One region of the Kitasatospora sp. NPDC092039 genome, then DNA from elsewhere that is predicted to be linked to it. Evidence: predicted binding sites of a transcription regulator. Region 1 holds the regulator's gene; the other holds the start of a gene.
What was found. Region 1 encodes HrcA, which represses chaperone genes, less so after heat shock. Its sites were predicted from a motif close to TTNGCACTCNGNNNNNCNGAGTGCNAA; they were not measured.

Region 1 (3,407 bases):
CTGGCCGGACTGGGTGCCGGGCCGGATGTCGACCTCCTCCAGGCCGTCCAGGGTCTGCAGCGGCACCTGGGTGCCGAGCGCGGCCGCCGTCATCGGGATGGTGACGGTGCAGTGCAGGTCGTCCCCGCGCCGCTGGAAGATGTTGTGGGTGGTCTCGGCGATCTCCACGTACAGGTCGCCGGCCGGGCCGCCGCCGGGGCCGACCTCGCCCTCGCCGGCCAGCTGGATCCGGGTGCCGTTGTCGACACCGGCCGGGATCTTGACGGTCAGGGTGCGGCGGGCCCGGACCCGGCCGTCGCCGGCGCACTCCGGGCACGGGGTCGGCACGACGGTGCCGAAGCCCTGGCACTGCGGGCAGGGGCGGGAGGTCATGACCTGGCCCAGGAAGGACCGGGTGACCTGGGAGACCTCGCCCTTGCCGCGGCACATGTCACAGGTCTGCGCCGAGGTGCCGGGGGCCGCGCCCTCGCCACTGCAGGTGGTGCAGGTGACCGCGGTGTCGACCTGGAGCTCCTTGGTGGTGCCGAAGGCGGCCTCCTCCAGGGTGATTTCCAGCCGGATCATGGCGTCCTGGCCGCGGCGGGTGCGCGAGCGCGGGCCGCGCTGGCCGGCCGCGGCGCCGAAGAAGGCGTCCATGATGTCGGAGAAGCCGAAGCCGGCCGCACCTGCCCCGAAGCCGCCCGCTCCGCCGCCGCCCGGGGACAGCGGGTCCCCGCCGAGGTCGTAGACCTGGCGCTTCTGCGGATCGGAGAGCACCTCGTAGGCGGCGTTGATCTCCTTGAACCGCTCCTGCGTCTTCGGGTCCGGGTTGACGTCCGGGTGCAGTTCGCGTGCCAGGCGCCGGAACGCCTTCTTGATCTCGTCCTGCCCCGCATCCCGTCGGACGCCGAGTACCGCGTAGTAGTCCGTGGCCACCAAATGCTCCGCTTGTTCCGCCTGTAGTAGTGCTGCGACTGGTCGCCGCCGCCGGATTTCCGACGACGGCCGCTTGCTAGGACTCGGCCAGGATCTGGCCCACGTACCGCGCCACCGCTCGCACCGCCCCCATTGTGCCCGGATAGTCCATCCGGGTCGGACCGATCACACCCAGTTTCGCCACGCTCTCGTCGCCCGAACCGTAGCCGACCGAGACGATCGACGTGGAAGTCAGCCCCTCGTAGGCGTTCTCCCGCCCGATCCGGACCGTCATCGCGGCGTCCGCGGTCTCACCCAGGAGGCGGAGCAGGACGACCTGCTCCTCCAGGGCCTCCAGCACCGGCTGGATGGAGAGCGGGAAGTCGTGCCCGAAGCGGGTCAGGTTGGCCGTGCCGGCCAGCATGATCCGCTCCTCGTTCTGCTCGGCGAGCGTCTCGAACAGGGTCGCCAGGACCGTGCTGACGGTCGGCCGGTCGGCCTGCTCGAACTGCGCGGGCAGCTCCTCCAGCAGCCCGGGGACCTCCGGGAGGCGCCGGCCGGCGGCTCTCGCGTTGATCCGGGCCCGGAGGTCCGCCAGCACCGTCTCGCCGACCGGGCCCGGGCAGTCGACCATCCGCTGCTCGACCCGGCCGGTGTTGGTGATCAGGACCAGCATCACCTTCGCCGGGGCGAGCGCCACCAGCTCGATGTGCCGGACGGTGGAGCGCGTCAACGAGGGGTACTGCACCACCGCGACCTGCCGGGTCAGCTGGGCGAGCAGCCGCACCGTGCGGGCGACCACGTCGTCCAGGTCGACCGCGCCGTCCAGGAAGTGCCGGATGGCCCGGCGCTCGGGGGCGCTCATCGGCTTGACCTCGGCGAGCTTGTCGACGAAGAGGCGGTACCCCTTGTCGGTCGGGATCCGGCCGGCGCTGGTGTGCGGCTGGTGGATGTAACCCTCCTCCTCCAGCGCCGCCATGTCGTTGCGGACGGTCGCCGGCGAGACCCCGAGGTTGTGCCGTTCCACCAGGGCCTTGGAGCCGACCGGCTCCTCGGTGCCCACGTAGTCCTGCACGATCGCGCGGAGCACGGCGAGCTTGCGTTCGTCCAGCTGGCGGACCTCACCGGCCATGGGGCACGCACCTCCGTCTTCGCACGTTGTCCGACTGTGTCCCTCGTTGCTGCGGGCCGCTCCGGGAGGCCCTCGGCCTTGGCACTCTGAACACGCGAGTGCCAAAACCGTACCTGCCAGTGTAAGGCCCGGGTCCTACGGCAGGAACGGCCCGACCGGGGTGATCCTCCCCGCAGTTCCGCCCACGGCCCGCGGGGCCCCCGCGGTTCGGTCGTTCCGGCGCCGGGGTGGTGCCGGGAGGCCGTCCGGGTGGCAGCATCGAAGGCGACGGCGAACGGAGGAGCAAGCGATGTCGAGCTCGGGCCAGCACACCCGTTTCGCGCCCGACCGCGGCCTGACCGGCCGCATGGTCGCCACGATGTTCGTGATCGGGCTGCTGTACGTCGGTTTCACGGGCCTGCTGATCGCGCTGATGCGCGGCGCCTGGCCACTGATCGTGCTGATCTCCGGCGGGCTGTTCGTGGCCCAGTTCTGGTTCAGCGACCGGATCACCGAGCGGGCGATGGGCGCCCACCGGGTGTCCCCCGAGGAGTTCCCCCGGCTGCACGGCACCGTCGACCGGCTCTGCGCCCTGGCCGACATGCCCAAGCCCCGGGTGGCGGTCGCCGACAACGACATGCCGAACGCCTTCGCCACCGGCCGCAACCCGCGGAACGCGGTGGTCTGCGTGACCACCGGGCTGCTGCGCCGGCTGGAGCCGGAGGAGCTGGAGGGCGTCCTCGCGCACGAGCTGTCGCACGTCGCCCACCGGGACGTGGCGGTGATGACGATCGCCGGCTTCCTGGGCGTCCTCGCCGGGGCGATGACCCGGATCGCCGTGTACGGCGGGTTCATGGGCGGCGGGCGCAACAACAACGACCAGAACGCGGCCGTCCTGGCGCTGGTCGTCCCGCTGGTGTCGATGGTCGTCTACGCGGTCAGCTTCCTGCTCACCCGGCTGCTGTCCCGCTACCGCGAGCTGGCCGCGGACCGGGCCGCCGCCCAGCTCACCGGCCGGCCCAGCGCGCTGGCCTCCGCGCTCACCAAGGTGACCGGGCAGATCGCGGCCATCCCCAGCAGGGACCTGCGCCAGGCGCAGCCGTACAACGCCTTCTACTTCGCCCCCGCGCTGAGCGCCCGGGAGACCGCCTCTCAGCTGCTGTCCACCCACCCGAGCCTGGAGCAGCGGCTGGCGCAGCTGGCGAGGATCTCCGAGCAGCTCGGCCGCTGACCCCCGAACCCGAGAGGACCGCCGTGGGAATCCTGGACGCCCTGTTCGGCCGCACCAAGCCCGTCAAGCCCGACCTCGACCAGCTGTTCGGCGTGCCGTCCGCCGCGCTCACCCTGGAGGCCGGGGCCGGGTTCACCCCCACCGGGCTCGGCTCGGTCTGCTTCGCGGCCG
Region 2 (3,407 bases), on a different contig from region 1:
CTGCAAAATTCTACTGATAGTTGAAGCATGGGCGAACGCCGGAGGCCCGGTCCGCTCCCCCTCGCGGGGCGCGGACCGGGCCTCCGGTCAGGCGTCGGAGCCTCAGTGCGAGTGGCCGTGGCCGTGCGAGTGGCCGTGACCGTTGTCGGCCTCCTCCTCCTTCTTCTCCACCACGAGGGTCTCGGTGGTGAGGAGCAGGGAGGCGATCGAGGCGGCGTTCTCCAGGGCGGAGCGGGTGACCTTGACCGGGTCGATGACGCCGGCCTTCACCAGGTCGCCGTACTCGCCGGTGGCGGCGTTGTAGCCCTGGCCGGCCTCCAGCTCGGAGACCTTGGAGGTGATGACGTAGCCCTCCAGGCCGGCGTTCTGCGCGATCCAGCGCAGCGGCTCGTGCAGCGCCTTGCGGACGACCGCGACACCGGTGGCCTCGTCGCCCGACAGGCCCAGGCCGTCGTTCAGCACCTTGGCGGCGTGGACCAGGGAGGCGCCACCACCGGCGACGATGCCCTCCTCGACCGCGGCGCGGGTCGCCGAGATGGCGTCCTCCAGGCGGTGCTTGCGCTCCTTCAGCTCCACCTCGGTGGCGGCGCCGACCTTGATGACGCAGACGCCGCCGGCCAGCTTGGCCAGGCGCTCCTGCAGCTTCTCGCGGTCCCAGTCGGAGTCGGTCGCGGCGATCTCGCCCTTGATCTGGGCGACGCGGCCGGCGACGGCCTCGGCGTCACCGGCGCCGTCGACGACCGTGGTCTCGTCCTTGGTGATGGTCACCCGGCGGGCGGTGCCCAGCACGTCCAGGCCGACCTGGTCGAGCTTGAGGCCGACCTCCTCGGAGATGACCTGGCCACCGGTCAGGACGGCCAGGTCGCCGAGGATCGCCTTGCGGCGGTCGCCGAAGCCCGGGGCCTTGACGGCGACGGCGTTGAAGGTGCCGCGGATCTTGTTCACGACCAGGGTCGACAGCGCCTCGCCGTCGACGTCCTCGGCGATGATCAGCAGCGGCTTGGAGGCACCGCCCTGGAGGATCTTCTCCAGCAGCGGCAGCAGCTCCTGGATGGAGGAGATCTTGCCCTGGTTGATCAGGATGTACGGGTCCTCCAGGACCGCCTCCTGCCGCTCCGCGTCGGTGACGAAGTACGGCGACAGGTAGCCCTTGTCGAACTGCATGCCCTCGGTGAAGTCCAGCTCCACGCCGAAGGTGTTCGACTCCTCGACGGTGATGACACCGTCCTTGCCGACCTTGTCGATCGCCTCGGCGATCAGCTCGCCGACCTGGGTGTCCTGGGCGGAGAGGGACGCGACGGCGGCGACGTCGTCCTTGCCCTCGATCTCGCGGGCGATGGAGAGCAGGTGCTCGGAGACGGCGGCGACGGCCTTGTCGATGCCCTTCTTCAGGGCGGCCGGGCCGGCACCGGCGGCGACGTTGCGCAGACCCTCGTTGACCAGGGCCTGGGCCAGCACGGTGGCGGTGGTGGTGCCGTCACCCGCGACGTCGTTGGTCTTGGTGGCGACCTCCTTGACGAGCTGCGCGCCAAGGTTCTCGTACGGGTCGTCCAGCTCGACCTCGCGGGCGATGGTGACACCGTCGTTGGTGATGGTCGGGGCGCCGAACTTCTTGTCGATGACGACGTTGCGGCCCTTGGGGCCGATGGTCACCTTGACGGTGTCGGCCAGCTTGTTGACACCGCGCTCCAGCGAGCGGCGGGCGTCCTCGTCGAACTGCAGGATCTTCGCCATGTTCCCTATTCCCTCGGGGCTGCGGCCGGCCGACCGGCCGCCGAACTACGTGAACCAACAACCACGCCCCGGGCCACTGTCACGGAGGACACGGATCCGGGGCGGGTCGGGACGACTTACTTCTCGATGATGGCGAGAACGTCGCGAGCGGAGAGCACCAGGTACTCCTCGCCCTGGTACTTCACCTCGGTGCCGCCGTACTTCGAGTACAGGACGATGTCACCCACGGCGACGTCGAGCGGCAGACGCTGGCCGTCCTCGAAGCGGCCCGGGCCGACGGCCAGGACGACGCCCTCCTGGGGCTTCTCCTTGGCGGTGTCCGGGATAACCAGGCCGGAGGCCGTGGTGGTCTCGGCGTCGAGCGGCTGGACCACGATGCGGTCCTCGAGCGGCTTGATGGCAACCTTGCTGCTGGTGGTCACGTCCGAGCTCCCCTTCGGAGATTACGGGGTTTTCTAACGGGTAGGGGCGATCCTGCGGGTCTGCCGTCGCGGGGGTCAGACACGCGTCGTCGCGTTAGCACTCTCCTAGTGGGGAGTGCCAAGGACGACCATAGGGCCGTGTTAGCACTCAGTCAACCAGAGTGCCAACGACGCGCCCTGGGAACCCGGGTTCGCGGATGAGTAGCCGTACTCATGTGCGACGCTCCCGCCGTCGGCAGACTCCTCGTCATGACATCGATCCCGGTGCGCGTCGGCCCGTCCCGGACCACGGACGCCGCCCTCGCCCTGCTGTCGCTGCCCCTGCTGGGAGCCGCGCTGCCGTTCGTGGTCTTCTTCGTCGTCGCCTCCCTCGGCAGCGGGCCCGGCCACGGGGACGACGGGGACGGCCTCGAGTGGGCCTTCCTGGGCATCGGGATGCTGGCCGCCCCGGTCGCCGCCCTGGCGGCGGGCCTGGTGGTCGCCTTCCGCAGCCGGCGGTCCGGCTACCAGTACCTCCCGGTCGCCGCGGTGCTCTCCCCCTTCGTGCTGCCGGCGGTCCTCTCCTCGGGCGTCCTGTGGCGCTGACGCCGTCCGGCCCGCCGGAGCCGGCGGGCACGCGGAGCGGGAGCGCCCGACCGGCGAGAATGGCCCCGTGGACACCGAGAACCTCCAGCCGCTGCTGACCCCCGAGGGCCAGGCCCTGCTCGCCGAGTTGCGCGAGTTCACCCCCGAGGAGGAGCTGGCGCTGGCGACCCGGCTGCGCCGGGAGCACCCGGCGGAGCTGGTGTCGGCGGCGTTCGGACAGGCGAGGCTGCGGCAGCGGGCGCGGGCGAAGTTCGGGGCCGACGCCGACCTGATGTACTTCACGCCCAACGGGGTGGAGCAGTCCACCCGGCGCAGCGTGGCCGAGTGGCGGGCGCGGCGGTTCGCCGCCCTGGGCGTACGGCGGCTGGCGGACCTCTGCTGCGGCATCGGCGGGGACGTGCTGGCGCTGGCCCGGGCGGGCATCGAGGTGCTGGCCGTCGACCGGGACCCGGCGGCCTGCGCCGCCACCGCGGCCAACGCCGCCGCGCTGGGCCTGGCCGACCTGGTCGAGGTGCGCTGCGCGGACGTCGCCGAGGTGGACGTCACCGGCTTCGACGCGGTGTTCACCGACCCGGCCCGGCGCACCTCGCGCGGCCGGGTGTTCGACCCGGAGGCGTACGCCCCGCCGCTCTCCTGGGCCGTCGAGGCCGGCCGGCGGACCCCGGT

Region 2: groES (co-chaperone GroES) is a predicted target of HrcA. The motif match lies at 2,298-2,324, and genes of this name have one in related genera.

The regions. Positions count from the first base shown of each region.
Region 1 is NZ_JBIVSD010000004.1:452,319-455,725, forward strand. It holds gene dnaJ (molecular chaperone DnaJ) at 1-915, opposite strand, end outside; gene hrcA (heat-inducible transcriptional repressor HrcA) at 992-2,026, opposite strand; gene htpX (zinc metalloprotease HtpX) at 2,316-3,236, shown strand; gene ACIQI7_RS11690 (hypothetical protein) at 3,260-3,407, shown strand, end outside.
Region 2 is NZ_JBIVSD010000012.1:258,111-261,517, reverse strand. It holds gene groL (chaperonin GroEL) at 103-1,734, opposite strand; gene groES (co-chaperone GroES) at 1,851-2,156, opposite strand; gene ACIQI7_RS24280 (hypothetical protein) at 2,406-2,741, shown strand; gene ACIQI7_RS24275 (methyltransferase domain-containing protein) at 2,809-3,407, shown strand, end outside.